DNA from 3 places in the Pseudomonas sp. AP3_22 TE3818 genome. Region 2 is predicted to be linked to each of the others. Evidence: predicted binding sites of a transcription regulator. Region 2 holds the regulator's gene; each other region holds the start of a gene.

The links. The regulator FliA, encoded in region 2, starts transcription of late flagellar genes. The targets are predictions, from matches to a motif close to CTAAAGTTTNNNNNNNNNNNGCCGNTAA.
Region 1: a site for FliA is predicted at 6,481-6,508, ahead of AB7M25_RS20855 (methyl-accepting chemotaxis protein). Genes of this name have one in related genera too.
Region 3: a site for FliA is predicted at 6,501-6,528, ahead of motA (flagellar motor stator protein MotA). Genes of this name have one in related genera too.

The regions. Positions count from the first base shown of each region.
Region 1 is NZ_JBRJHL010000001.1:4,582,125-4,591,928, reverse strand. It holds gene ccoN (cytochrome-c oxidase, cbb3-type subunit I) at 1-226, opposite strand, end outside; gene ccoP (cytochrome-c oxidase, cbb3-type subunit III) at 709-1,662, opposite strand; gene AB7M25_RS20875 (cbb3-type cytochrome oxidase subunit 3) at 1,659-1,856, opposite strand; gene ccoO (cytochrome-c oxidase, cbb3-type subunit II) at 1,860-2,468, opposite strand; gene ccoN (cytochrome-c oxidase, cbb3-type subunit I) at 2,479-3,903, opposite strand; gene AB7M25_RS20860 (alpha/beta family hydrolase) at 3,999-4,676, shown strand; gene AB7M25_RS20855 (methyl-accepting chemotaxis protein) at 4,883-6,448, opposite strand; gene AB7M25_RS20850 (CPBP family intramembrane glutamic endopeptidase) at 6,554-7,345, opposite strand; gene acnA (aconitate hydratase AcnA) at 7,587-9,804, opposite strand, start outside.
Region 2 is NZ_JBRJHL010000001.1:4,874,117-4,883,920, reverse strand. It holds gene fliR (flagellar biosynthetic protein FliR) at 1-357, shown strand, start outside; gene flhB (flagellar biosynthesis protein FlhB) at 361-1,500, shown strand; gene flhA (flagellar biosynthesis protein FlhA) at 1,731-3,860, shown strand; gene flhF (flagellar biosynthesis protein FlhF) at 3,872-5,200, shown strand; gene fleN (flagellar synthesis regulator FleN) at 5,317-6,147, shown strand; gene fliA (RNA polymerase sigma factor FliA) at 6,144-6,884, shown strand; gene AB7M25_RS22250 (chemotaxis response regulator CheY) at 7,052-7,423, shown strand; gene AB7M25_RS22245 (protein phosphatase CheZ) at 7,445-8,233, shown strand; gene AB7M25_RS22240 (chemotaxis protein CheA) at 8,273-9,804, shown strand, end outside.
Region 3 is NZ_JBRJHL010000001.1:6,072,098-6,081,901, reverse strand. It holds gene AB7M25_RS27685 (AhpA/YtjB family protein) at 159-1,676, opposite strand; gene serB (phosphoserine phosphatase SerB) at 1,812-3,026, shown strand; gene asd (archaetidylserine decarboxylase) at 3,155-4,015, opposite strand; gene AB7M25_RS27670 (rhodanese-like domain-containing protein) at 4,034-4,849, opposite strand; gene AB7M25_RS27665 (HDOD domain-containing protein) at 4,892-6,430, opposite strand; gene motA (flagellar motor stator protein MotA) at 6,598-7,449, shown strand; gene motB (flagellar motor protein MotB) at 7,453-8,481, shown strand; gene AB7M25_RS27650 (toll/interleukin-1 receptor domain-containing protein) at 8,679-9,170, opposite strand; gene AB7M25_RS27645 (caspase family protein) at 9,170-9,804, opposite strand, start outside.

The DNA of each region.
Region 1 (9,804 bases), 290 kb from region 2:
CAAACAGTGCACATCCACCAAAGGCGAAAATCACCAGGTTGGTGTGCAACGGGCGTAAGCGTCCAAAAGTCGTCCACGGCAGACCGAAGTTCAATTCCGGCCATACGAGCTGTGAGGCGATGAAGACACCGAGCCCCATGCCAAGGATCCCCCAGACCACCGTCATGATGGCGAACTGGCGGACTACCTTATAGTTATAAGCAGTCGGACTGATTGCTGTGCTCATTCTAAGGTTCCACGGTTTGGGTGTTTTATTAGGATTAAAAATCGGCCGCAAGTATGGAGAAAGCAGGGGGTCATTGCAACGCGCCATGACCTGGGTCAATGCTTTCAAATGCTGATTCTGCGGCCTTTCCATGCGCCGCGTAGGGACAAAATTGCCCGCGGGCAAAACGTCCCGGCGGACTGATCAGGCGAGGGGGTCAGGTCGGATGTAACGAGGTGTGTTCAAACGCAACGTTTGGCTGACCGAAGGCAACTGGCTCGACAGCCGGTATCTACCAGCCTTTGCGGCCTGTCATCGGGCAGATTCGTCGAACACATCGTTCCGGGTCGACCTGGAACCGGCACCGGCCAGTCCGCTTCGGGGGAAGCTTAGACCTGAATCCGGGGAACCGAAAGGAAGAGTCAAAGAGGGTGCGACAATGCGTCGCAAAGGGGCAGGGAACTGCCGCATCCGGGAGAATGCGGCAGCAGAGCGGTCGGGATTTATTCGCGGATGTCTTCAGCCTGCAGGCGCTCGGTATTCAAACCGTGGGACAGGCTGTACACATACGCGGCCAGCAGTTGCACCTTGTCATTGCCGAGCAGTTCGTTCTGCGCCGGCATATGGCCCTGGCGACCATGCCGAATCGTCTGTTCAAGCTGCGTCAGGCTGGTGCCGTAAATGAAACCGGACGGGTGCGTCAGGTTCGGCGCGCCCATGGCTTCGGTGCCCTGGCCGTTCGCTCCATGACAGGCGACGCAGGTGGTGCTGAAGGCTTGTTGTCCAGCTTGCAGGTCCGCCTTGCTGCCTTCCGGCAAAGGCAGGCCGGCCAGATCATGACGCACAAAGGCGGCGACGTTTTTCACGCCTTCCTCCCCCAGGACTTCGCCCCAGGCCGGCATCATCGCCATCCGGCCACCCATGATGGTGGTCTTGATGGTTTCTGCGCTGGCACCCCAGCGCCAGTCGCTGTCGGTCAGGTTGGGGAAACCGTACGCACCCTTGGCATCCGAGCCATGGCACACCGAGCAGTTGGAGGCAAACAGGCGGCCGCCCATTTTCAGCGCTTGCGGGTCTTTGGCCACTTCTTCCACTGGCATTGCCGCAAATTTGGCGAAGATCGGCCCGAACTTGGCGTCAGCCCTGGCCATTTCCTTTTCCCACTCGTGGGCACCGGTCCAGCCATTTTCATAGCCGGGGAGGATACCTTTCCAGTTGCCCAGGCCCGGATAAAGGATCAGGTAGCCGACGGCGAACACCAGCGTGCCGGCGAACAGCATGAACCACCATTGCGGCAGCGGGTTGTCGTACTCCTCGATGCCATCGAAGCTGTGGCCCATGGTCTGGTCGACGCTGCCCTTGGTCTCGCCCTTACGGGTGCCGATCAGCAGCCAGGTCAGGCCGATCAGGCTGCCGATGGTCAGTACGCAGATCCACGTACTCCAGAAGGTGGTCATGGCCGGGTACTCCTTGTGGCTGAATCTTCGGTGATGTCGGGTTGTGGTTCGTCGGCGAACGGCAGCAGGCGCGCTTCGGCGAATGCCGGGCCGCGCTTGCCGTTGAACACCCACAGCGTCAGGCCGACGAAGGCCACGAACACCACGACCGTGCCCAGGCCGCGGATCATTCCAGTGCTCATTTCAACAACCATGGCTCACCTCTTGCTCTTGATCGCAGTGCCGAGCACTTGCAGGTAGGCGACCAGTGCATCCATCTCGCTCTTGCCCTTGAGCGAAGCGACGGCGCCGGTGATGTCTTCGTCGGAGTACGGCACGCCCAGGGTGCGCATGGCCTTGATCTTGGTTTCGGTGTGGCTGCTGTCGAGTTGATTGGCCACCAGCCACGGGTAGGCGGGCATCTTCGACTCCGGCACGACGTTGCGCGGGTTGTACAAGTGCGCGCGGTGCCAGTCATCCGAGTAGCGCGCACCGACCCGCGCCAGGTCCGGCCCGGTACGTTTCGAACCCCACAGGAACGGGTGATCCCAGACGCTTTCGCCGGCCACCGAGTAGTGCCCGTAGCGTTCGGTCTCGGCGCGGAACGGACGGATCATCTGTGAGTGACAGCCGACGCAGCCTTCGCGGATGTAGATGTCGCGGCCTTCCAGTTGCAGCGCGGTGTAGGGCTTCATGCCTTCCACCGGTTTATTGGTCACGTCCTGGAAGAACAGCGGGACGATCTGGGTCAGGCCACCGATGCTCACGGCCAGGATCATCAGCAGCAGCAACAGGCCGACGTTTTTCTCGATAGTTTCGTGTTTCATGGCGGACTCCTCAGGCCATCTGCGCGGCAGCGGCGACTTCGGCAGGCTGCGAGGCCCGCACGGTGCGCCAGGTGTTGTAGGCCATCAGGAACATGCCGCTGAGGAAGATCGCGCCGCCCACCAGCCGCACGACGAAGCCGGGGTGGCTGGCCACCAGGGTCTCGACGAAGGAGTAGGTCAGCGTGCCGTCCTCGTTCACCGCACGCCACATCAGGCCCTGGGCGATGCCGTTGACCCACATCGAGGCGATGTACAGCACGGTGCCGATGGTGGCGAGCCAGAAGTGCGCGTTGATCAGGCCGATGCTGTGCATCTGCTCGCGTCCGAAGACTTTCGGGATCATGTGGTACAGCGCGCCGATGGAAATCATCGCCACCCAGCCGAGCGCGCCGGCGTGTACGTGGCCGATGGTCCAGTCGGTGTAGTGGGAGAGGGCGTTGACCGTCTTGATCGCCATCATCGGCCCTTCGAAGGTCGACATGCCGTAGAACGCCAGCGACACCACGAGGAAGCGCAGGATCGGGTCGCTGCGCAACTTATGCCAGGCGCCCGACAGGGTCATCATGCCGTTGATCATGCCACCCCAGCTCGGCGCGAGCAGGATCAGCGACATCACCATGCCCAGCGATTGCGCCCAGTCCGGCAGCGCGGTGTAGTGCAAATGGTGCGGGCCGGCCCAGATGTACAGGGTGATCAGCGCCCAGAAGTGCACGATCGACAAGCGATAGGAGTACACCGGGCGCTCGGCCTGTTTCGGCACGAAGTAATACATCATTCCCAGAAAACCGGCGGTGAGGAAAAAGCCCACGGCGTTGTGGCCGTACCACCATTGCACCATCGCGTCGGTGGCGCCGGAGTACAGCGAGTAGGACTTGGTGAAACTGACCGGCAATTCCATGTTGTTGACGATGTGCAGGATCGCCACGGTGATGATGAACGCACCGAAGAACCAGTTACCGACATAGATGTGTTTGGTCTTGCGCTGCATGATTGTGCCGAAGAACACGATGGCGTAGGCGACCCAGACAATGGTGATCAGGATGTCGATCGGCCATTCCAGCTCGGCGTATTCCTTGGAGCTGGTGTAGCCCAGCGGCAGGCTGATGGCCGCCAGCAGGATCACAAGCTGCCAGCCCCAGAAGCAGAACGCGGCGATTTTCGGCGCAAACAATTGCGTCTGGCAGGTGCGTTGCACTGAATAGAACGAGCTGGCGAACAGCGCGCAGCCGCCGAAGGCGAAGATCACTGCGTTGGTGTGCAGCGGGCGCAAGCGGCCGAAGCTGGTCCAGGGCAAATTGAAGTTGAGTTCGGGCCAGACCAACTGGGCAGCGAGAAAAACCCCGAGCCCCATGCCGACGATGCCCCACACCACCGTCATAATGGCGAATTGGCGGACCACCTTGTAGTTGTAGGCGGTACTGATAGAAGTGTTCATGGTTCCCCATCCACGGTTCAGCCGAAGTGAGCGCACTCGCGCAAGGCAGCGCACCCTTCGGCCGGAGTTATAGGCAGACTGAAAGCGAGGCAAGCATGGACAAAGGGCACAAGGCCGGTATTGACGGGGATCAATGGGCGCAGTGCGTGCGGGATCATGGATGGTTGTGGAATGCCGCGGCCGGCAAGGCAGCGGCGACGCTGATCCTCGCCCACGGCGCCGGCACACCGATGGACAGCGACTGGATGGGCGACATGGCTGCACGCCTCGCTGCTCAAGGCGTCAACGTATTGCGCTTCGAGTTTCCGTACATGGCGCAGCGGCGCATCGACGGCGGCAAGCGCCCACCGAATCCGGCACCGAAACTGCTCGAATGCTGGCGTGAGGTGTATGCCCAGGTGCGACGCCATGTCACTGGGCCGCTGGCCATCGGCGGCAAGTCCATGGGCGGGCGCATGGCCAGTTTGCTCGCCGATGAGTTGGGGGTGGATGCGCTGGTGTGCCTTGGGTATCCGTTTTATGCGGTGGGCAAGCCGGAGAAACCTCGGGTCGAGCATTTGGCTTCTTTGAAAACCCGAACCCTGATTGTGCAGGGCGAGCGCGATGCGTTGGGCAATCGTGAAGCGGTCGAGGGGTATGCGCTATCGCCAGGTATCGAAGTGTTCTGGCTGGTGGCGGGGGATCATGACTTGAAGCCGTTGAAGGCTTCCGGGTTTACCCATGAGCAGCATTTGGCGGCTGCGGCTGAGAGGGTGGCTTCATTCCTTCAGTGAAAGGTGTGGTGTTGCAAATGGCCTCTTCGCGGGCAAGCCCGCTCCCACAGTGATCTATGGTGTGGCTTGATCGTGTGATCAATGCAAAACCCTGTGGGAGCGGGCTTGCCCGCGAAGGCGGCCGCACAGGCAACATACTTTTCAAATTGATAATAAAAAACCCGGAAGCTTCCACTGTCCGGGTTTTTTTGTCATTCCAGCCTCAATCAGCGGTTAAACCGCTCCACCAACGAATACTGGGTGTTCGCAGTCTTGGTCAGCTCTTCACTCAACAACGCCGAGTTCTGTGCCTGTTCCGAGGTCTGGTCCGCCAGCGCCGAAATGTTGCTGATGTTGCGGCTGATTTCTTCGGCCACGGCACTTTGCTCTTCGGTCGCGGCGGCGATCTGGGTGGTCATGTCGGTGATGTTGGCCACCGCTTCACTGATCCCCACCAGCGCCTGGTCCGCTTCCAGCACCCGCGCCACGCCTTCTTCCGCCTGACGATGCCCGGCTTCCATGGTTTGCACTGCAGTACTGGCGGTGTGCTGAAGCTTGGCGATCAGCGCATGAATCTGCCCGGTGGACTCGCTGGTGCGTTGCGCCAGTTGACGGACTTCGTCGGCCACCACTGCAAAACCACGACCCATCTCACCGGCGCGGGCCGCTTCGATGGCGGCGTTCAGCGCCAGCAGGTTGGTCTGGTCGGCGATGCCTTTGATCACGTCGACCACGCCACCGATTTCGTTACTGTCCTTGGCCAGTTGGGTCACGGTGACGCCGGTTTCACCCACCACCACCGACAGGCGCTGGATGGCTTCGCGGGTTTCCCCGGCGATGTCACGACCGCGACCGGTCAGCCGATTGGCTTCCTGGGTGGCATCGGCGGTGCGTTGTACGTGGCTGGCGACTTCCTGGGTGGTAGCGGCCATCTGATTGACCGCGGTGGCCACTTGCTCGGTTTCGACGCGCTGACGTTCCAGGCCGGTGGAGCTGTTGTGCGCCAGGGCATCGGATTGCCTGGCTTGATCGGTCAGGTGTTCGGCCGTGTCCTGCAGACGGGTCAGGCAAGTTTTCAGACGCGCTTCCTGGCTGAGGATCGACATCTCCAGGCGCGCCTGGGCACCACGGCTATCGGTGTACATCTGTGCAATCAACGGGTCAGACGTTGTCTGTTCAGCCAGTTTCAACAAACGCTTGAGGCCACGCTGTTGCCACTGAAGGCCCATCAGGCCCAGAGGCACCGAAAGACCGGCCGCCAGGGCAAAACCCCATTGCGAGTTCAGCGATGCACCGATCATGAAGCTCAATTGGCTGACCAGAATGAACGGCATCCAGTCCTGCAGGATCGGTAACCATTTGTCCGAGGAGGGAACGGCCGACTTGCCCTGGTTGATGCGCTGGTAGAGCGCCTCGGCACGGCGGATCTGTTCGGCGGTGGGCTTGACCCTCACCGACTCGTAACCGATCACCTGATTGCCTTCGAAAACCGGTGTCACATAGGCGTTCACCCAATAGTGGTCACCGCTCTTGCAGCGATTCTTCACGATGCCCATCCATGGCAAGCCTTGTTTCAGTGTGCCCCACATGTGTGCGAACACCGCGGCCGGGACGTCGGGATGACGGACCAGGTTGTGCGGTGCACGGATCAGCTCCTCTCGGGAATACCCGCTGATTTCGACAAAGGCGTCGTTGCAGTAGGTGATCATGCCCTTGGCATCGGTGGTGGAGATCAACCGTTGCTGGGCCGGGAAGGTCCGCTCGCGTTGTGTAATTGGCTGGTTGTTACGCATGGCTTTTTTAATCCGCAAGGCTTTCAAGTGCTGTATCGGCAAGACCGGCGGATTGTTGAGATTTTTTTTCGATAATCAGTGAAGCGTCGCAAAATGACCCTTGCGTCAGCCGGCGAGCATCGGATAGGTGAACAGGCCGAAGTGCAGCAGGTTCAAGCCGACGTGGGTCGCGATTGCGGCCGCCAGCCCGCCGAAGCGGTAGGCCAGGCCATAGCCGATCCCGGCCAGGCTGGCCAACAGGACCCATTGCCAGCCTGCACCGGCATGGGCCAGGCCGAAGATCAACGAAGCCAGGAGCAGGGCAAGGTTTTCGCCATGGCGCAGGTTTTTCAGGCAACGGCTCAGGCCACCCTGGATGTAGCCGCGGAACAGCGCCTCCTCGACCAGTGTCACCAGCAGCAGATTGTTCAGTAGCCACCACCAGGCTTGATCAGGCCATTTCGGCGCCCAGGCGATGACACCCAACAATAGCGCGCCGCCCAGCGCCAGCACGGCACTCAAAGTCAGCGCAATGGCGCTGACAGGCAGGAACAGGCGCAGCGATCGCCGACCGACAATCCATGGGCAGACCAACAACAGCCAGAAACCGATCAGGGGCTTGTCAAGGTTCAGGTACATGGAAAACGACACGGCGTCATCGGTGAAACGCTGCGGGGCTATGACTTGACCGCTTTGGAAGCCGGGCCACCAATGCGTCGCAAGGGCCAGCGCGAGAATGATGAACAGGCCATGGCCCAGGTAGCGGACAAAAGGGATCTCGCGCTGGCGAACCGCTGCACCGGCCACCAGCAACAGGAACACCGAGAATGCAGAGAGCCAACCGAGGTGGCCGTAGGTCAGCGCCAGAGCGTAGCCGAGGAAAAGCAGGGCCAGAAACGTCCATGGCAGGGCAATCATGTGAAGTCCTTGAGTTGAAGTCTTGCGAACGCCCCTGATGTCCTGTGGGAGCGGGCTTGCTCGCGAAGAGACCATGACATTCAACACTTGTGTCGACTGATCCAGCGCATTCGCGAGCAAGCCCGCTCCCACATTTGCTCATGTGTCAGGCATGAAAGGGTGAGCATGAGGCGAGCGATTGTACTGGCGGGCTCCCAGACAAAAAACACCGCCCGAAGGCGGTGTTTGTGTCAGCGTATGGCTAGGAAGCAATCAACTGCCGCAACACGTAATGCAGAATCCCTCCGGACTTGAAGTACTCCACCTCATTGAGCGTATCGATGCGGCACAGCACCTCGACCTTCTCGCGGCTGCCGTCTTCGCGAGTGATGACCAGTGTCAGGTTCATCCGTGGCGTCAGCTCGACACCGGTCAAGCCGATGATGTCCAGGGTTTCACTGCCGTTCAGGTTCAGGCTCTTGCGGTTCTGATCCAGCTTGAACTGCAACGGCAGCACGCCCATGCCCACCAGGTTGGAGCGGTGGATGCGTTCGAAGCTTTCGGCGATGACCGCTTTCACCCCCAGCAGATTGGTGCCTTTGGCCGCCCAGTCGCGGCTCGATCCGGTGCCGTATTCCTGGCCGGCAATCACCACCAGCGGGGTGCCCGATGCCTGATAGCGCATGGCGGCGTCGTAGATCGGCATTTTTTCCCCGGTGGGAATGTAGCGGGTGTTGCCGCCTTCCTCGCCGCCGAGCATTTCGTTGCGAATGCGGATGTTGGCGAAGGTGCCGCGCATCATCACTTCATGGTTGCCGCGCCGTGAACCGTAGGAGTTGAAGTCCCGCGGTTCCACACCTTTGTCGCGCAGGTATTGCCCTGCCGGGCTGTCCGCCTTGATGTTGCCGGCGGGGGAGATGTGATCAGTGGTCACCGAGTCGCCGAGCAGGGCGAGAATGTTCGCTGCGCTGACATCCTTGACCACGGGTGGCGGGCCGCCGATGTCGTCGAAGAAGGGTGGGTGCTGGATGTAGGTCGAGTCGTCCTGCCAGACATAGGTCGCCGCTTGTGGAACCTCGATCGCCTGCCATTGTTCGTCTCCGGCAAACACTTCGGCGTATTCCTTGTGGAACATGGCGGTGTTGACCTGATTCACCGCGTCGGCGATTTCTTTGCTGCTGGGCCAGATGTCGCGCAGGTAAACCGGTTTGCCATCCTTGTCTTCGCCCAGCGGTTCGCGGCTGAGGTCGGTGCGTACCGTGCCCGCCAACGCATAGGCGACCACCAGCGGCGGGGAGGCCAGCCAGTTGGTTTTCACCAATGGATGCACCCGGCCTTCGAAGTTGCGATTGCCCGAGAGTACCGATGCCACGGTGAGGTCGGCTTGCTGGATGGCTTTCTCGATGGGTTCCGGCAGCGGTCCGGAGTTGCCGATGCAGGTGGTGCAGCCGTAGCCGACCAGGGCAAAGCCCAGTTCATCGAGGTAGCGGGTCAGGCCGGCTGCCTTGTAATAGTCGGTGACCACCTTCGAGCCGGGGGCCAGCGAGCTCTTCACCCAGGGTTTGCGTTTCAGGCCTTTTTCCACGGCCTTCTTCGCCACCAGCCCGGCCGCCATCATCACGCTCGGGTTGGAGGTGTTGGTGCAGGAGGTGATGGCCGCGATGACCACGGCGCCGTTTTTCAGGCGATAGGTCTGGCCTTCGTAATGGTAATCCGCCTCTCCGGCGAGATCGGCGTTGCCGACGGCGACGCCACCGCCGCCCTCGCTTTCCAGGCGGCCTTCTTCCTTGCTGGTGGGTTTGAATTGCAGGTCGACGAAGTCGCTGAAGGCTTGTGCGACATCCGGCAGCGACACCCGGTCCTGCGGGCGTTTTGGTCCCGCGAGGCTGGCCTCGACGGTGCCCATGTCCAGCGCCAGGGTGTCGGTGAACACGGGCTCCTGGCCGGGCAGGCGCCACAGGCCCTGGGCCTTGCTGTAGGCCTCGACCAATTGCACTGTTTCAAGGGGGCGGCCGGACAGGCGCAGGTACTCCAGCGTGACGTCGTCCACCGGGAAGAAACCGCAGGTGGCGCCGTATTCCGGCGCCATGTTGGCGATGGTCGCGCGGTCGGCCAGCGGCAGGTCGGCAAGGCCGTCGCCGTAAAACTCGACGAATTTGCCCACCACGCCTTTCTTGCGCAGCATCTGGGTGACGGTCAGCACCAGGTCGGTGGCGGTGATGCCTTCCTTGAGCTTGCCGGTGAGTTTGAAACCGATGACTTCCGGAATCAGCATCGACACCGGTTGCCCGAGCATCGCCGCTTCCGCCTCGATACCACCGACGCCCCAGCCGAGCACGCCGAGGCCGTTGATCATGGTGGTGTGGGAGTCGGTGCCCACCAGGGTGTCGGGGAAGGCATAGGTGCGGCCGTCCTCGTCCTTGGTCCAGACTGTGCGACCGAGGTATTCAAGATTCACCTGGTGGCAGATCCCGGTGCCC
Region 2 (9,804 bases):
ATGAACGGTCATCTGGTCGTGTTCGAGGTGCTCACCGAAAGCTTCACTACGCTGCCCGTGGGCAGCGGCTTGATGGTCAATCATTTCTGGGAGCTGGCCGGCAAACTCGGCTGGGTGCTCGGCGCGGCGCTGTTGCTGGTGCTGCCGGCGATCACCGCGCTGCTGGTGGTCAACATCGCGTTTGGCGTGATGACCCGCGCCGCACCGCAGTTGAACATCTTCTCCATCGGCTTCCCGCTGACCCTGGTGCTCGGGCTGTTCATCGTCTGGGTCGGGCTGGCGGACATCGTTAATCAGTATCAACCGCTGGCCACCGAGGCCCTGCAGTTTTTACGCGAACTGGCAAAGGCGCGCTGAGTCATGGCTGAGAGCGAAAGCGGTCAGGACAAAACAGAAGACCCCACGGATAAAAAGAAAAAGGACGCCCGTGAAAAGGGTGAGATTGCCCGCTCCAAGGAGCTCAACACCCTGGCGATCATGCTCGCCGGTGCCGGTGCGCTGCTGGTCTTCGGTGGGGCGCTTGCCCAGGAGATGATGGACCTGATGCGCCTGAACTTTTCCCTGTCGCGCGACGTGGTGCTGGATCAGCGTGCGATGGGCACCTATCTGCTGCACTCGGGACAGATTGCCTTGCTGGCGATTCAGCCGGTGATGATCACCTTGCTCCTGGCGGCGTTGATCGGGCCGATCTCCCTCGGCGGCTGGCTGTTCTCCGCCGGCACCATGGCGCCGAAGTTCAGCCGTATGAACCCGGGTGCCGGCCTCAAGCGTATGTTCTCGGGCAAGGCTGTGGCCGAACTGCTCAAGGCGCTGGCGAAGTTCTTCATCGTCCTGTTCGTGGCCCTTGTGGTGTTGTCGGCGGATATCGACGACCTGTTGCGCATCGCCCATGAGCCACTGGACCGGGCGATCACTCACAGCCTGCAAGTGGTGGGCTGGAGCACGCTGTGGATGGCCTGCGGGCTGGCCATTATCGCCGCCGTGGATGTGCCGATACAGCTGTGGGAAAGCATCAAGAAACTGAAGATGACCAAGCAGGAAGTGCGCGACGAGCACAAGGATCAGGAGGGGCGGCCGGAGGTCAAGCAGCGGATTCGACAGCTGCAGCGCGAAATGTCCCAGCGGCGGATGATGGCCGCGATTCCCGAGGCTGACGTGGTCATCACCAACCCGACCCACTACGCCGTGGCCCTCAAATACGATCCGGAGAAGGGCAGTGCGCCGGTATTGCTGGCCAAGGGCTCCGACTTCCTGGCCCTGAAGATCCGCGAGATCGCCGCGGCCAACGAGATCCTGTTGCTGGAGTCGCCGGCTCTCGCGCGTTCGATTTATTACTCCACCGAGCTGGAGCAGGAAATCCCCGGCGGGCTCTATCTGGCGGTTGCGCAGGTACTGGCCTACGTCTATCAGATTCGACAGTACCGGGCGGGCAAGGGCAAGCGGCCTGATCCGCTCAAGGACGACCTGCCTATTCCACCGGATCTGCGCCGCGATTCCTGAGTCTAGCGCTGTCGCTGATGGCCCCTTCGCGGGCAAGCCCGCTCCCACAGGTTCGGCGAAAACCTTGTGGGAGCGTGGCTTGCCCGCGATGACGTCAGTCCCGGCAATACATATCCCCCTGAAAAAACTCTCTATTTCTCCCTTTGCAAAAGTTGGAAAGCTTCTTGCAATAGCCGCCCTGCGCCTGCTTCAGGCGTCAAAAGTTTGCTTTAAAGGAACGGGGAAAACCGGTGGATCGCTCTCAGTTAATCAACAGTGCCCGCAGCAACATTGCCGACCTCAGTCGAGGCAATCTGGGCGTGCCGCTGTTGCTGCTGGTCATGCTGGCGATGATGATGCTGCCGGTGCCGCCGTTCCTGCTCGACGTGTTCTTCACCTTCAACATTGCCCTGTCCATTGTCGTGCTGCTGGTGTGCGTCTACGCCTTGCGCCCGCTGGATTTCGCGGTGTTCCCGACCATTCTGCTGGTGGCGACGCTGTTGCGCCTGGCATTGAACGTGGCCTCCACGCGGGTGGTGATGCTCCACGGCCAGGACGGTCACGCGGCCGCCGGCAAGGTGATCCAGGCGTTCGGCGAGGTGGTGATCGGCGGTAACTACGTGGTGGGTATCGTGGTCTTCGCGATCCTGATGATCATCAACTTCGTCGTGGTGACCAAGGGTGCGGGGCGGATTTCCGAGGTGAGCGCGCGTTTCACCCTCGATGCGATGCCCGGCAAGCAAATGGCGATCGACGCCGACCTCAACGCCGGCCTGATCGATCAGGCCCAGGCCAAGGCCCGCCGCTCGGAAGTCGCCCAGGAAGCCGAGTTCTACGGTTCCATGGACGGTGCCAGCAAATTCGTCCGTGGTGACGCGATTGCCGGCCTGTTGATCCTGTTCATCAACCTGATCGGTGGCATGGCGGTCGGTATCTTCCAGCACAACATGAATTTCGCCGACGCCGGCAAGGTGTACGCACTGTTGACCATCGGTGACGGTTTGGTGGCGCAATTGCCATCACTGTTGTTATCGACAGCAGCGGCCATCATGGTGACCCGTGCGTCCGGCTCGGAAGACATGGGCAAACAGATCAATCGCCAGATGTTCGCCTCGCCCAAGGCACTGGCGGTGGCGGCAGGCTTGATGGCGGTCATGGGCCTGGTGCCCGGCATGCCGCACTTCTCGTTCCTGACCATGGCGGCCCTGGCGGCCGGTGGCGCTTACCTGTTCTGGAAAAAGCAGAACGTCGCCAAGGTTCAGGCCCTGCAAGAGGTCAAGCGCCAGCAGGAACTGCTGCCGTCGCCGGCCCGCGCCCAGGAAACCAAGGAGCTTGGCTGGGATGACGTGACGCCCATCGACATGATCGGCCTGGAAGTGGGCTATCGCCTGATTCCGCTGGTGGACCGCAACCAGGGCGGCCAGCTGCTGGCGCGGATCAAGGGGGTGCGCAAGAAGCTGTCCCAGGATCTGGGCTTCCTGATGCCGACCGTGCATATCCGCGACAACCTCGACCTGGCGCCGAGTGCCTATCGCCTGACCCTGATGGGGGTGATTCTGGCGGAGGCGGAAATTTACCCGGATCGCGAGCTGGCGATCAACCCGGGGCAGGTCTACGGTACGCTCAACGGCATTACCGCCAAAGATCCGGCTTTCGGCCTGGAGGCGGTCTGGATCGAAATCAGCCAGCGTGCCCAGGCGCAGTCCCTCGGTTACACGGTGGTGGATGCCAGCACAGTGGTGGCCACCCACTTGAACCAGATACTCTACAAGCACTCCAGTGAACTGATCGGTCACGAAGAAGTGCAGCAACTCATGCAATTGCTGGCCAAAAGCTCGCCGAAACTGGCGGAAGAGCTGGTGCCGGGCGTGGTTTCGCTGTCGCAGCTGCTCAAGGTGCTGCAAGCGCTGTTGGCCGAGCAAGTGCCTGTTCGCGATATCCGCAGCATTGCCGAGGCCATCGCCAACAATGCCGCCAAGAGTCAAGATACCGCCGCACTGGTGGCTGCTGTGCGGGTTGGCGTCTCCCGTGCAATCGTCCAAAGCATTGTAGGGACTGAGTCGGAGCTGCCAGTCATCACGCTGGAGCCAAGGTTGGAACAGATATTGCTCAATAGTCTGCAAAAGGCAGGACAAGGCTCGGAAGAGGGCGTTCTGCTGGAGCCAAGCATGGCTGAGAAGCTGCAACGCTCGTTGATCGACGCGGCGCAGCGTCAGGAGATGCAGGGTCAGCCGGTGATTCTGCTGGTGGCCGGTCCGGTTCGCGCGATGCTCTCGCGATTCGGCCGGCTCGCAGTCCCGGGTTTGCACGTGTTGGCTTACCAGGAAATCCCTGACAACAAGCAAGTGACCATCGTTGCGACAGTAGGGCCCAACGGCTGAGGTAGTGGTTTATGCAAGTTAAGCGTTTTTTCGCCGCCGATATGCGTCAGGCCATGAAGCTGGTTCGCGATGAGCTGGGCGCTGATGCAGCCATTATCGGCAACCGCCGGATTGCCGGGGGCGTCGAGCTGACGGCTGCGCTGGATTACAAGTTGTCGGCGCTGGCGCCGCGTGTTCCGAACATGGAGCTCGAAGACGAGCTGCGCAAGACTCAGTCGCGGATCGTCACCGCCCAGGCCGAATTGAGCCTGCGCAGCGATGGCGAGAGCGACAATGCGACCAACCGCCAGTTGTTCGCCGGCCTGCCGTTGACCGCCGCCGAGCCGCTGATCGAACCGACCTACGCCGAACCCCGTCGCCCCGCACCGGTTGCTGAGCCTGCGTCCAGTGGCGTGGACCCGCGTGCGTTCGACTCGATGCGCTTCGAGCTCAATAGCCTGCGCGAACTCATGGAAGTACAACTCGGGTCCCTGGCCTGGAACCAGCTGCAAGGCAGCCGTCCGGACCAGGCCAACCTCTGGCGTCGCCTGCAACGCATTGGCCTGTCCGGCCCGCTGTCGCGCGACCTGCTGGCACTGATAACCGAAATCCAGGAGCCTCGTCAGGCCTGGCGTATGTTGCTGGCGCACCTGGCGCGCATGATCGTTACCCCGGACGTCGAGCCGCTGGAAGAGGGCGGAGTCATCGCCATGGTCGGCCCTGCCGGCATGGGCAAGACCACGACCCTGGCCAAGCTGGCTGCCCGTTACGTGCTCAAGTACGGCGCGCAGAACATTGCGCTGGTGAGCATGGACAGCTTCCGCATCGGCGCCCAGGAACAACTCAAGACCCTGGGGCGCATTCTCAATGTGCCGGTGACCCACGTCGATCCGGGCCAGTCCCTGGTGCAGGCGCTGGATCCATTGCTGCGCAAGCGCGTGGTGCTGATCGATACCGCCGGCCTGCAGGCCAGCGACCCGGCCCTGCGCATGCAGCTCGAAAGCCTGGCCGGTCGTGGCATCCGCTCAAAAAATTATCTGGTCCTGGCAACCACCAGCCAGAAACAGGTTCTAACCGCCGCTTATCACAGTTACAAGCGTTGCGGGCTCGCCGGCTGCATCCTGACTAAACTGGATGAAACGGCAAGCCTGGGCGAGGTGTTGAGCCTGGCCATCAGTCATGAGCTGCCAGTGGCGTACCTGACCGATGGCCCGCGGATTCCGGATGATCTCCATCTGCCGCGCCGTCATCAGTTGGTCAGTCGCGCCGTCAGCGTGCAAATGCAGGAAGAACCCAGCGAAGAAGCCATGGCTGACATGTTCGCTGACATCTACCACAGCCCGACCAAGCAGGTCGGCTAAGGTAATAATGAATCGTTTTTGTACCTACATCGATGGTCTGCCATGCATTGTTCCGTTTGTGAACGCGCAGCCAGTAATGTGGCCTCCGTCTATGCAAGACAAGGTAAAGAAATAACATGGGCAGCATGCATCCCGTACAGGTGATCGCGGTGACCGGCGGCAAAGGTGGCGTCGGGAAAACTAACGTGTCAGTGAACTTGTCCCTGGCTTTGGCTGAGCTTGGCCGGCGCGTCATGCTGCTGGACGCCGACCTGGGACTGGCGAACGTCGACGTTCTGCTGGGGCTGACACCCAAACGTACCCTGGCCGACGTGATCGAGGGCCGCTGCGAACTGCGCGATGTACTGCTGCAGGGGCCAGGCGGCATCCGTATCGTTCCGGCCGCATCCGGCACACAGAGCATGGTGCATCTGAGTCCTGCGCAACACGCAGGCCTGATCCAGGCCTTCAGTGATATCGGCGACAACCTCGACGTATTGGTGATCGACACCGCTGCGGGCATTGGTGAGTCGGTCGTCAGCTTCGTTCGTGCAGCCCAGGAAGTGCTGCTGGTGGTGTGCGATGAGCCGACCTCGATTACCGATGCCTACGCCTTGATCAAGTTGCTCAATCGCGACTACGGCATGAACCGCTTCCGCGTCCTGGCCAACATGGCCCAGAGCCCGCAGGAAGGGCGCAACCTGTTCGCCAAGTTGACCAAGGTCACGGATCGCTTCCTCGACGTCGCCCTACAATACGTCGGCGCGGTGCCCTACGACGAAAGCGTGCGCAAGGCTGTGCAGAAGCAGCGCGCCGTCTACGAGGCCTTCCCGCGTTCCAAGTGCTCGCTGGCGTTCAAGGCCATTGCGCAGAAGGTCGATACCTGGCCGCTGCCTGCCAACCCGCGCGGGCACCTGGAGTTTTTCGTCGAGCGCCTCGTGCAGCAAACAGCAGGACCTGTGCTATGACAGCCAGCGGTTACAACCTCTACAAAAAATCGGCTCGTGATGCGCAGTACGAACTGATCGAGCGTTACGCGCCGCTGGTTAAACGCATTGCTTACCACTTGCTGGCGCGTTTGCCGGCCAGTGTCCAGGTCGAAGACCTGATCCAGGCCGGGATGATCGGCCTGCTTGAGGTATCGACCAAATATGACGCCAGCAAAGGCGCCAGTTTCGAGACGTACGCGGGCATTCGAATCCGCGGCGCCATGCTCGATGAAGTGCGCAAGGGGGACTGGGCGCCACGTTCGGTTCACCGCAATACGCGCATGGTCAGCGACGCCATTCGCTCGATTGAAGCGAAAACCGGCCGTGACGCTAAAGATCACGAAGTTGCGGCCGAACTCCAATTGAGTCTCGACGATTACTACGGAATTTTGAACGACACCCTGGGCAGCCGGTTATTCAGTTTCGACGATCTGTTGCAGGACGGCGAACACGAAGGGCTGCACGAGGATGGCGCGAGTGCTCATACCGAGCCGTCACGCGATCTGGAAGATGAACGCTTCCAGGCGGCGCTGGCGGATGCGATTGCCAATTTGCCGGAGCGTGAGCGACTGGTGTTGGCGCTGTACTACGACGAAGAGTTGAACCTCAAGGAAATCGGTGAGGTCCTGGGGGTCAGCGAATCGCGGGTCAGCCAGTTACACAGCCAGTGCGCGGCCCGCTTGCGGGGGCGTTTGGGGGAGTGGCGAGCGCGCTGAAGGCAGTGTGGGGGCACTGCGAAAGAGGCTGGTGTGGAATTGAACTGCGCCGGTCCCGATCTGTTGTGCTCCAGACAGTCATTGAGTGCTTTGCCGGATTGATTGAAATGGCGCGTCCAGGTGCTGGGCGCGTTTAAGACTGCTTGGAGGTCGAATTGGACAAGAACATGAAAATCCTCATCGTTGATGACTTCTCAACGATGCGGCGGATCATCAAGAACCTGCTGCGTGACCTTGGGTTCACCAACACCGTCGAGGCCGACGATGGCACTACCGCCATTCCGGTGCTCAACAGCGGAAGCATCGACTTTCTGGTAACGGACTGGAACATGCCGGGCATGACCGGTATCGATCTGCTGCGCCACGTGCGTGCCGATGAAAAGCTCAAGCACCTGCCGGTGCTGATGGTGACCGCTGAAGCCAAGCGTGAGCAGATCATCGAAGCGGCCCAGGCCGGCGTTAACGGCTATGTGGTCAAACCCTTCACGGCCCAGGCGTTGAAAGAAAAAATCGAGAAGATTTTCGAACGCATCGGTTGATGACTGCGCCACGGGGGAGCTATGGGCAATAACGAAACTTCATTGGGCGATTTTGAGTCGACCCTGAAAAAACACGCCGTCGAATTGGTCGAGAGCCTTGAAAAAGGCAAGTTCGGCGACGCGGTGCAATTGATCCATGAGCTCAACCAGACCCGTGACCGCGGCCTGTATCAGGAAGTGGGAAAGCTCACTCGCGAACTGCATAGCGCGATCGTCAATTTCCAGATTGACCCGCACATGCCGCAAGCCGAAGAAGTGTCGCAGATCACCGACGCCACTGAGCGTCTGGGTTATGTGGTCAAGCTGACCGAGGCCGCGGCCAACCGCACCATGGACCTGGTGGAGAGTGCCACGCCGCTGGTCAATAGCCTGGCGGATGAAGCCCAGGCCTTGAGCACGGACTGGGGGCGCTTCATGCGTCGCGAAGTCGGCGCTGAAGAGTTTCGTGAACTGGCCCGGCGGGTCGACGGCTTCCTGGTGCGCAGCGGCACGGACAATCGCGCGGTGTCGGGCAACCTCAACGACATCCTGCTCGCCCAGGATTACCAGGACCTCACGGGGCAAGTGATCAAGCGTGTGACCCAACTGGTCACCGAAGTTGAAAGCAACCTGCTCAAGCTCGTGCTGATGGCCAGTCAGGTGGACCGCTTTGCGGGCATCGAACATGACCGTGAAGCAATGCTTGCTGAAAAAGATCCACAAAAACATCTCTCTCAGGGTGAAGGTCCGCAGATTCATGCCGATAAAAGAGAAGACGTTGTGTCCGGTCAGGACGATGTGGACGATTTGCTATCCAGCCTAGGATTTTAGGTTTTTTGGGTTTTTAGACCTTTAGGAGCACCCCCCCTGATGAGCTTCGGCGCCGATGAAGAGATCCTTCAGGATTTCCTGGTTGAGGCCGGCGAGATTCTAGAGCAACTGTCCGAGCAACTGGTCGAGCTGGAAAGCCGTCCGGACGATGCGGATTTGCTCAATGCAATTTTTCGCGGTTTTCACACTGTAAAAGGGGGCGCCGGCTTCCTCCAGCTCAACGAGTTGGTGGAGTGCTGCCACATTGCCGAGAACGTGTTCGACATCCTGCGCAAGGGTGAGCGTCGCGTCGATTCGGAACTGATGGACGTGGTTCTCGAAGCGCTGGACGCGGTGAACAGCATGTTCAGCGAAGTCCGCGAGCGCAGCCCGATCACGGCAGCGACACCTGAGCTGCTGGCGGCGCTGGCCCGTCTGGCCGAGCCGCAATCGGCTGACGAAGGGGTTGCTGCGCCTGTTGCCGCCGTGGTTGAAGCGCCGGTGGCCGAAGCCGATTCAGGCGATATTACCGATAACGAATTCGAGCAATTGCTGGACTCGCTCAATGCTGTCAAGGCACAGGCCGAGGCGCCGGCGGTTGCCCACGCACCTGCAAGAGACACACCTGCCAGCGATGCGGCTGCCAGCGACGAAATCACCGATGCCGAGTTCGAGTCGTTGCTCGATCAGTTGCACGGTAAAGGCCAGTTTGCCGTCGATGCGATTGCGCAGGCTCCGGCTGCGCCAGAAGCACCGAAAGCGCCGGGCGACAGTTCCGATATTACTGACGACGAATTTGAAGCACTGCTCGACCAGTTGCATGGCAAGGGCAACTTTGCTGTCGAGGCCCTGGAGTCGGCCATTGCGTCGGTGCCTGCACCCGCGGCCCCAAGCGCGGCGGCGGCTGGCAGCGATCTGATTTCCGATCACGAGTTCGAAGCGCTGCTCGACGAATTGCACGGCAAGGGCAAGTTCAGCGAAGTTGGCACCGCGACAGCGGCCAACGGTTCGAACGCTGCGGTTGCGGCACCGGCAGCCAAGGCTGTGGCGCCCAAACCTGTGGCCAAGGCTCCCGAGCCAAAAGCCGAAGCTCCGGCAGCCGCCGCACCGGCTGCTGCCCGCGCCCCGGCCGCGCCACCGGCAGAAAAACCGACGAGCGAAGCCGAGACCACCGTACGCGTCGATACCGCGCGTCTGGACGAGATCATGAACATGGTCGGCGAGCTGGTGCTGGTGCGTAACCGCCTGGTCCGCCTGGGTCTCAACAGTGGCGACGAAGCCATGTCCAAGGCCGTGTCGAACCTCGACGTGGTCACCGCCGACCTGCAAACCGCGGTCATGAAGACCCGGATGCAACCGATCAAGAAAGTCTTCGGGCGCTTTCCGCGCCTGGTTCGCGACCTGGCTCGCCAGCTCAAGAAAGAGATCAACCTGGAACTCGTCGGCGAAGAAACCGACCTCGACAAGAACCTCGTCGAGGCTCTGGCCGACCCGCTGGTCCACTTGGTGCGCAACGCGGTCGACCACGGCATCGAGTCGCCGGAGGAGCGCGAAGCCTCGGGCAAGGCCCGTGGCGGCAAGGTGATCCTGGC
Region 3 (9,804 bases), 1.2 Mb from region 2:
TTCGCGGGCAAGCCCGCTCCCACCCTTATCTCTGTGAACACAGATCTTGTGTACGACCACGTCCCTGTGGGAGCGGGCTTGCCCGCGAAGGCGTAGGTACAGACAACAAAAAGCCCGCAGACGATCACTCGTCTGCGGGCTTCTTCATAACGGGGCGATTAAGCCCGGCGTTCGTGCATCCGCGCCAGTTGCCGTTCAAGCATCGATGGATACGGCTCCATCAACCGCTCCACGCAACATGCACCCTCAGGGCTGGCAATCGGGCGGATCCGTGCGCGCTGACGGATCAACGCGTCGTCGCTGATCTTGCGTTCCACCAGCAGCAGGTTGCGGCTGTGCTGCGACAGGGCCAGGGCGTCCTGGGCAGGGTCGGTCAGCAACAGGTCGATCTGGCTCAGGCCGAACAGTTCGTCGCCCAGAGTCAGACCCAACTGCAATTGCAGGGTGATGCCGCTGTCCGCGACTTCGATCTGCAGCTGGTGGCCCAGGGCCCGCAGCAGCTCGCCGCAGCAAATGGCGTTGGTCAGGTAATCGTCGCCGCTGTCTTCGGTGTGGAACAGCATCAGCGTGCTGCCATCGTTCAAGGTCTCCACTTCGCCTTGATACAGCGATGCGGCCTGGTCGAGGCAATCGCGATAGCGCTCCAGCAGTTCTTCAAGACGCGCCCGCGGCAGGCGTCGCAGTTGCTCCTGGGAGCCCAGTTGCACCGCCAGTACCGCGCTGTGTTGCGGCACGCTCGGCGTGGCCTTGCGAATCACCGGTTGTGGGGGGCTGTCCAGCGACTCGTCGCGCAGATCGGCGAACGGATCTTCGTCATCGTCGTCTTCGACGGTGCTGACGATCTGCCGTGGCGCTGGCTTGAGCGCCGCTACCGGGCGGCTCTCGTCGAAACTCGGATCGCGCAGGTTGCGGACTTCGAAGGCCGGGTCGGCCTCGTCATCGACGTCGTCGAATTCCGGTTCCGGTTCCGGCACAGGGGCGGGCTCCGGGGCGAAGTTGGCGTGCAACTGACGCGCCAGGTCGCCGATTTCGTCCTGGCGGTCGGTGGCCGGGGTGTATTCATCGATATTGCGCAGCCACACCCGCAATTGCAGCAGGGGCGTCGAGAGATAACGCCCCATGCGCAGACTCAGGGCCAAAGACAGGGCCAGCAGGATGGCGCTCAGGATGCCCATGCTTTGCAGGCTGATGGTCATCGGCTGCTGGAACTGGTCCATGTCCAGGCTGATGCGCAATTGCCCGGCGGTCACGTCCTGGAAGGTGATCTTGCTCTGGTACATGCCCTCGGCCTCGCCCAGCAGGCCATGCTTGGGACGCTGGCCGGATTCGGCAAGGATGCGGTTGTCCGGACTGTAGATGGCGGCGTGGGCCACCAGCTTGTTCTTGGTCAGGTTATTGAGCAGCACATTGAGGCTGAGGATGTCGTTGGACACCAACAGCTCCGTGGCCGAAGTGGCCGTCTGCGTCGTCAGGCTTTCGCCCAGCGCATCCGCCTGCTCGTGCATGGCCTGCTTGAACTGCAGGCCCATCACACCGGCATAGATGACCAGGGCCAGGGCGACCAGGATCACGTTATGGCTGGCGATGCGCAATGCAATCGGTACACGGCGGTGGCGCAGTGCCCGGAAGATCAGCAGGAAGAAGTTATCGGTTTTTACTGGCGTAGGCCGGTTCACTTGAGCTCGGCTCTTTTGTCCGTGAAGTTGACGCGCAGTATAGCGACAGGCCCTAGACCGTCAAAGCGCTCACGGTGCCCGATGGTCACTGAAAGTGGGTAGAATGCGGTTTTTTTCCACCTGCGGGGGTGCGCCTTGCGCGAAATCGTCCTGATAAACATCACGGGAGTCGACCGTCCGGGTCTGACTGCGGCCATTACCGGCGTTCTGGCCCAGGGTGGTGTGAACATTCTCGACATCGGTCAGGCGGTGATCCACGACACCTTGTCGTTCGGCATCCTGGTTGAAATTCCCGACACCGAGCAAGGCAAGTCCGTGCTCAAGGACATCCTGTTCAAGGGCTACGAGCTCGATCAGCAGGTGCGTTTCACACCGGTGTCCGAACAGGATTACCAGCAGTGGGTCGGCAACCAGGGCAAAAAGCGCCACATCGTGACCCTGTTGACCCGCAAGGTGACAGCCGGGCAGTTGCAGGCCGTGAGTTCGATCACCGCCAAATATGGCCTGAACATTGACCACATCGATCGTCTGTCCGGGCGCATGCCGCTGGACACTCCGGCCGACAAGGGCAAGGGCTGCATCGAGTTTTCCGTCCGTGGCGAGGCGGCTGATCCGCAGGCGCTGCGGGCCGAATTCCTCAGCGTCGCCCAGGAACTGAACGTCGACATCGCCTTCCAGGAGGACTCGCTGTTCCGTCGCAACCGTCGCCTGGCGGTGTTCGACATGGACTCGACCCTGATCGAAGCCGAAGTGATCGACGAGTTGGCCAAGGCGGCTGGCGTGGGTGACAAGGTTTCGGAAATCACTGAGCGGGCGATGGCCGGCGAGCTGGATTTTCGCGCCAGCTTCAAGGAGCGCCTGGCCTTGCTCAAAGGTCTGGACGTTGGCGTGCTGGATTCCATCGGTGCCTCGTTGCGCCTGACCGAAGGGGCGGAAACCCTGTTCGCCGAACTCAAGCGCCTGGGCTACAAGACCGCGATCCTCTCGGGCGGCTTCACCTACTTCGCCAAGCAATTGCAGGCCAAGCTGGGTATCGACTATGTGTTTGCCAACGAACTGGAAGTGGTCGACGGCAAAGTCACCGGCGTGGCGGTCGAGCCGATTGTCGATGCGCAGCGCAAGGCGGATTTGTTGAGGGAGCTGGCACACAAGGAAGGCTTGCGCCTGGAGCAGACCATTGCGGTCGGCGACGGTGCCAATGACTTGCCGATGCTGGCGATTGCCGGGTTGGGCGTGGCGTTCCGCGCCAAGCCTCTGGTCAAGCAGTCGGCCAAGCAGGCCATTTCGACCCTGGGCCTGGATGGCGTGCTGTACCTGCTGGGCTTCCGCGATCGCGACGGACAGCTGTAACACCGCAAAACACCTGTAGGAGCGAGCTTGCTCGCGATGAACCTGAGAACAACGCGGGCATTCAGGAAGCCCGCGTCATCGTTGGCGACCATCGCGAGCAAGCTCGCTCCTACAGGGATGTGCGTTGATCAGGCTTTTGGTGAGCCCATGCCCTGACCCATCTGCACCGCTGTACCGGCAGTCATTTCCTCAGCCCACTTCACCTGATCCGGCCCGAACAACACGACGGCGGTCGAACCCAGCTTGAAGCGACCCAGTTCCGCACCTTTTTCCAGGTGGATCGGCGCGCGCGCGGCTTCGTCGTAGCGGAAGGTTTTCAGCTCGCGCTTCGGCGGCGTGACCAGGCCGGCCCAGACGGTTTCAATCGAAGCCACGATCATTGCGCCTACCAGCACCACGGCCATCGGCCCGCGCTCGGTGTCGAAAATGCACGCCACGCGCTCGTTGCGGGCGAACAGTTCCGGAACGTTTTCAGCGGTGGTCTGGTTGACCGAGAACAGACGACCCGGGATGTAGACCATCTCGCGCAGGGTGCCGGCCAGCGGCATGTGCACGCGGTGGTAGTCCTTCGGCGACAGGTAGATGGTCGCGAAGTCACCGCCCATGAACGGCGCAGCATTCGCCGCATCGCCACCCAGCAGTTCCAGCACGCTGAAGCTGTGGCCCTTGGCCTGGAATATACGACCGTGCTCGATCGGGCCGAGCTGGCTGATCGCGCCGTCGGCCGGGCTGAGGATCGCGCCCGGCGTTTCGTCCAGCGGACGGGCACCGTCTTTCAGTGCGCGGGTGAAGAACGCGTTGAAGTGCTCGTAGGCAGTCAGGTCTTCGACCAGCGCCTGGGACATGTCCACCTGATAGCGCTTGGCGAACCAGGCGGTAAAGGCATTCTTGAACCAGCGCACGCGGCATTCGGCGATACAGCCGGCCAGTCGCGAGAGCAAGTTGTGGGGCAGCAGGTACTGGCCGAGGAGAAACAGACGCTTGTTCATTAACGGTCCTTAAAAATCTTAAATTTCTACCGGGGTATCGGGATGGTTGCCCCATTCGCCCCAGGAGCCGGCGTAGCCCTTGACCCGCGGATAACCGAGAGCCTTGGCCACCAGATAGGTGAAGCCAGAGCGATGGTGGGTCTGGCAGTGGGTAATCACTTCTTTGTCTTTGCTGATCCCGAGTTGTTCGAGGATCTGCGGCATGTCGGTGCGGATGCGCAACTGGCGTGACGGATCCATGCCGGCGGTCCATTCGAAATTGACCGCGCCGGGAATGTGCCCGCCCTTGGCCGCCAGGACCTTCTCGCCGGAATACTCCAGCGGCCCGCGTGCGTCCCAGATGGCCAGGTCGGCGGCGCCGAGCCGGCTTTGCAGGTATTCGCGGGTAGCCGTGGGTTCGTCGTGCAAGGTCAGAGAAACCGGGCCGCCCACGGCTGGCGGAATCTGGATCGACATGGGCAAGCCTTCTGCCAGCCAGGCCGTCAGACCGCCGTCGACATAGTGGTACTTGCTGTGGCCGATGACATCCAGCAGCCAGATGAAACGCCCGGCCCAACCGCCGCCTTCATCGTCATACACGACATAGACCGCATCGGGATTGTGTCCCAGCTCGCCAAACAGCGTTTCGAGCGCTGCCTGCGGGGGCATCAGTCCCGGGGCGGGTGCCTGCCCCAGTTGCGTGCGTTTCGGATCGACAAAACGCGCGCCGGGAATGTGTCCTTCGGCGTAGCGGGCGGCACTGGTCAGGTCCACCAGAATCAGTTCGCGGGCTTCGAGCCGAGGGAGCAAGTCGCTCGGCTCGATCACCAGCGGCAAGCCAGAGAAGTCAGACATGTGAGGTCTCCAGAGCACAAAAGGGAGGATTGTAGCGCAGCCTTATTGGCCACGGTGGCTAAAGCTGTGCAGGGCTTTCTCGATGCACTGCGCGGTTTTGCCGAAGGCCTGCACGGAAACTTCCGAAAACGGCTCACCGCCCTGATCCGCCACGACGATCATGATCACCCGGCCATTGTTGACCAGCGAACGCAGCAGCAGGTGTTCACCGCTGAACTGTGAGCGCAGGCTGTTGGGCAGCAGGGCCGAGAATTGCGCATTGTTGGCCGGCGTCAGGCGGACCTGGGCCTGTTGCGCGAGCAGGCGTTGCAAGACGTTGCTCTGGCTGACCACGAAGTTCAGCCCGGCCGTTTCCTTCGGCAGGCCGGCCGTCTGGTGCACGCGCAGGTTGGCATGGGCACGGTCGGCCATCAGGATCATCACCCGACGCATGCCGCAGGCCACGAGGGCGTCCCGGGCGGCGATGGTCAAGTGCATGGCGTTGGTGAAACGACTCGGCTCGACCAGCAATTCGGCGCATTGCTTGCGCCATTTCGCCAGATCTTCGGCCGTGGGGCCGGCGGCCGGTAGCAGTCCGGCGTGGATCCGGTTCATGCCCCACGGCCAGATCAGCGATTCGGCGGGGTGCCAGAGGTCGGGCATGGCGTGATGGCGCGCGCTGTTGGCGGCTTGCTGGTGCAGTTGTTGTTGCACCTCATCCATCGGCATTTGCAGGTAAAGGCTGGTCAGGTACTGCCAGCGTTCACTGTGCGGGCTGTCCCAGGCGTGTTGTGCCGACAGCGCCAGCCCGTTGGCCAGCAGCACCGTATTGGCCGGTTGGTTGAGCCAGCGGCGCAGGGTCGGATCGTCATCGAGGCGGTTCTGCTGGCGCAGCGGGTGCTCGCTGTCACGGGCAATGCGCAGGACTTTCACCAGCTCCCGCTGCTCGGTGAGCAACAGGCGATAGCCCTGTTGCACCCAGATCGGCAAGTGCCAGACCTTCACCAGCGCCTGGCCGATGTCCAGCAGGCGTACGCCAAACAATTGCTTTTCGACTTTACGTGCCGACTCACCTTTATGGATGACCCGCAGCTCCCAGTCTTCGAGCAGTTCTGGATGGGTCAGTGCCAAAGGCCACAGGGGCGAAAGAAACAGCAGGCTGCCCCAGTGTATGTCCTGCCACAGGCGCGCCAGGCGACTGGCAAAAAAACCATTGGCCTGTTGCGTGGCGTGCTGGCTGATCATCTGCAGCTGACGCAGGGTCTTGGGGATCTCGGACTGGGGGTTGGCGGGCAGCCGCGCGAGCAATTCTTCGGTGCGTTTCAGGCCGAGGCGATTGATCGCAACCTCAAGGTTTTCCGCAGGCTCGGTCATGCCGCCGTGGGTGTGTCGGTTGGCTTCGCGAATCACGCTCAAGGCCAGGGCGGGGCTGCCTTGCATGAGGTCGGCGATATCGCGCAGCGAGCTGCGATTGTCGCGGATGGCCTTGCAGACGCGGTCGTGGCTGGCTTGCGGAACCGGCAGGCGCACGCCATCGAGCAGCTTGACCCAGCCTTCGAGCGTCGTCGGTTTTGGGGTTGGAACGTTCGTTTCGTTAACCATGGTGGGCGGCGATCATCGTCAACAATACCTGTGCCCGGAAGGGGTCAAATTAGCTTTTCGCCTGAACTGGCTATAGTCTGGCGCAGTTTTGCCGATAAGTAGAAGAAGAGATTTTTTAACTTCCGAATATGACCTTGAACCCGACTCAGTAAGTGCTCTCCTAACCTATGGCTAAAATTATCGGCATCATCGTCGTATTCGCGAGCGTGCTCGGCGGATACGTGCTTTCCCACGGCAAGATTGCCGCTCTGATCCAGCCTTTCGAGGTGATGATCATCGGCGGTGCGGCGCTCGGCGCTTTCCTTCAGGCCAACCCTGGTCATATGGCGATGCACGTTTTCAAGAAAGCCTTGGGAATGTTCAGTTCGCGTTTCAACCATGCGTTTTATCTGGAAGTGCTGGGGCTGATCTACGAGATCCTCAACAAGAGTCGCCGCGAAGGCATGATGGCGATTGAAGGTGATATCGAAGATGCCGCCGCGAGTCCGATCTTCGCCAAGTACCCGACGGTACTCAAGGACGAGCGCATGACCGCGTTCGTCTGTGATTACCTGCGCATCATGTCCTCCGGCAACATGGCGCCCCACGAACTTGAAAATCTGTTCGACATGGAACTGGCCAGCCTCAAGGAAGACCTGGACCACCCGTCCCACGCAGTGAACGGCATTGCTGACGCCATGCCGGGCTTCGGTATCGTCGCGGCGGTACTGGGTATCGTGGTCACCATGGCTTCGCTGGGTGATGGCGACCAGAAGTCCATCGGCCTGCACGTCGGTGCGGCATTGGTCGGTACCTTCTTCGGTATTCTCGCCGCCTACGGTTTCTTCGGTCCCCTGGCGCACGCCCTGGGTCACGATGCCAAGGAAGAGTTGAACGTCTACGAAGCCATCAAAGCTTCGCTGGTCGCCTCGGCCTCCGGTATGCCGCCATCGCTGGCTGTGGAGTTCGGTCGCAAGGTACTGTACCCGGCTCACCGTCCAAGCTTCGCCGAGCTGGAACAAGCGGTTCGCGGTCGTTAAGTTATGGAAAATAACCAGCCGATAATCATCAAGCGCGTCAAAAAGTACGGGGGCGGGCATCACGGGGGCTCCTGGAAGATCGCCTTCGCCGACTTCGCCACGGCGATGATGGCGTTCTTCCTGGTGTTGTGGCTGCTGTCCACCGCTACGCCGGAACAGAAGATCGCCATCGCCGGTTACTTCAAGGACCCGATCGGCTTTTCCGAAAGCGGCACGCCGTACATCATCGATCTGGGCGGCACGCCGACCCTGGCGCCGGAAAACACCCTCAACCCTGAGGTGAAGTCCCAGCCGCAGCCGGACAAGGTCACCATCGATACCGACCAGGTCGAAGGCATGGCCGAGCAGGTCGAAAAGGAACGCCTCGAACTGTTGCTGCAAGAACTGCAGAACAAAGTTGATGAGAATCCGCAGCTGCAGAAGTTCAAGGACCAGATCCTGTTCGAAATTACCCCGGACGGCCTGCGTATCCAGATCATGGACGCGGAAAACCGCCCGATGTTCGATTCAGGCTCAGCTCGCTTGAAGCCTTATTTCGAAGACATCCTGCTGGCCATGGCCGACACCATCAAGGCGGTGCCGAACAAGATCAGCATCAGCGGCCACACCGATGCCAAGCCGTACACAGGCACCGGTGATTTCGGTAACTGGGAACTCTCGGCCAACCGTGCCAACGCCGCACGTCGTGCGCTGGTGGCGGGCAGCTATCCAGATGCACAGGTGGCGCGCGTGGTCGGTTATGCCTCGTCGGCGTTGTTCGATCGCGAGCACCCGTTCAACCCGGTGAACCGCCGTATCGACATCGTGGTACTGACCAAGAAAGCCCAGCGGGCGATCGAAGGTTCGCAAGGGGCGGAGCCAGCTCCCGATGCGCCGCAAGGTTCGGCTGCACCAGGTGCAACACCGACCGCGCCGGTCGACCCGAACGCGTTGCCGGCGGACAAGGAACCGTTGCCGGCTCACGAACTGCGCGAGCGTTTGAATCTGTTCGATGATCCAGCGCCGAAACCGGCTGAACCACCCAAGCAGTGACGTACAAAAAAGCCGACAGAGATGTCGGCTTTTTTGTGCGGCGTTCACTGGTTTGGAGGGATCCCCTGTAGGAGCCGGCTTGCCGGCGATGGTTGTCAACGATTACGCGTGCTGTCTGGAACCACTCGGCGTACTTGAACGCATCGCCGGCAAGCCGGCTCCTACAGATGATGGGTGAGAGAACCCCTGGAGTGACTTCAGAATCCGCGGATGATTCGTGACTTGAGCTCGGCGTGAAAGCGATCCGCATTGGATCTGTTGACGCTGCGCACCGACTCGCTGCCGGTCACGGACTCAAGCGACATCGAGCGCTTGAGCGTTGCTTCGTTGCGATAGGCATCGATAAAGAAGTCGATGTCCCGGTCGCTGGTCAGCTTCGGCCATTTGTCCAGGTACAGCGGCAGCTCGGTCGGGCCGGTCTTGAACGAGCAGATGCGTCGGTTGGTGATGGTCGCCTCGCCGATTTCGAACGGCACCCACCAGGACAGCGCGGTTTTCTCCGAGACCACTGCCAGCAGGTGAGTGCATTCGCTGATGTTGCGGGTAATCACCCCGGTGATGTCGTCGGTGGTCTGGGATTCGGCATCCAGCACATCGAGGTAGGTCTTGATGTTGGCCTGGATCAGGCGCCCGTTGATTTTGACCGCGTGGGCGCGGTCCATGTGGCGGTAGCTGATAAACACTGGCATCAGAAATGTCCCTTGATCGCGAGTTCGCGGTAATAGGCGCCGAGGGCGGTGAGGCGGCAGCCGGTGGAGTGGATGGCGGCGTAGTACATATGCTCGGCGTCCACCGGTTCGACCAGGCTGTGGCGGTTGCACTTTTGCAACTGGGCGAAGACGTCGCCGTGCTCCGGGTTGAATTCAGGCTCGGTGGGCTCAAAGCTGGGGGCGAGGGGGTACACCGACTCCGCTTCGGCAAACCATTCGGGGAGTTTGCGCAGGATTTCCTTGGGGATCAGCGGCGACACTTCGCGCAGGGAAATGAACTGCGAGACGTTGGTCTTGAACACCGGCCGCTGTTCCCAGGCGTCGAGGGCGTTGTCGACAAACGAATAGAGGCTGCCGGGTGTGATCTTGCCCAGGATGTTCGCTGCTCCGCCGTGCAGGGCCTGGAGCAATAGTCCGGTGAACACGCCGTGTTGCGCGCCCTCCATCGCCGGCTCTTCCTTTTTACAGGCGGTCAGGATGGTCATGCCTTCGCCGACCACGCTGCCCTCGCTGCGCAAGGCGCGCAGTTCGCCGGCCGAGCCGCTCTGGCAACAATCGAGGATGATCACTTTGTTTTTGATCTTCGTGGCTTTGCTCGCCCAGTTGAGAATGT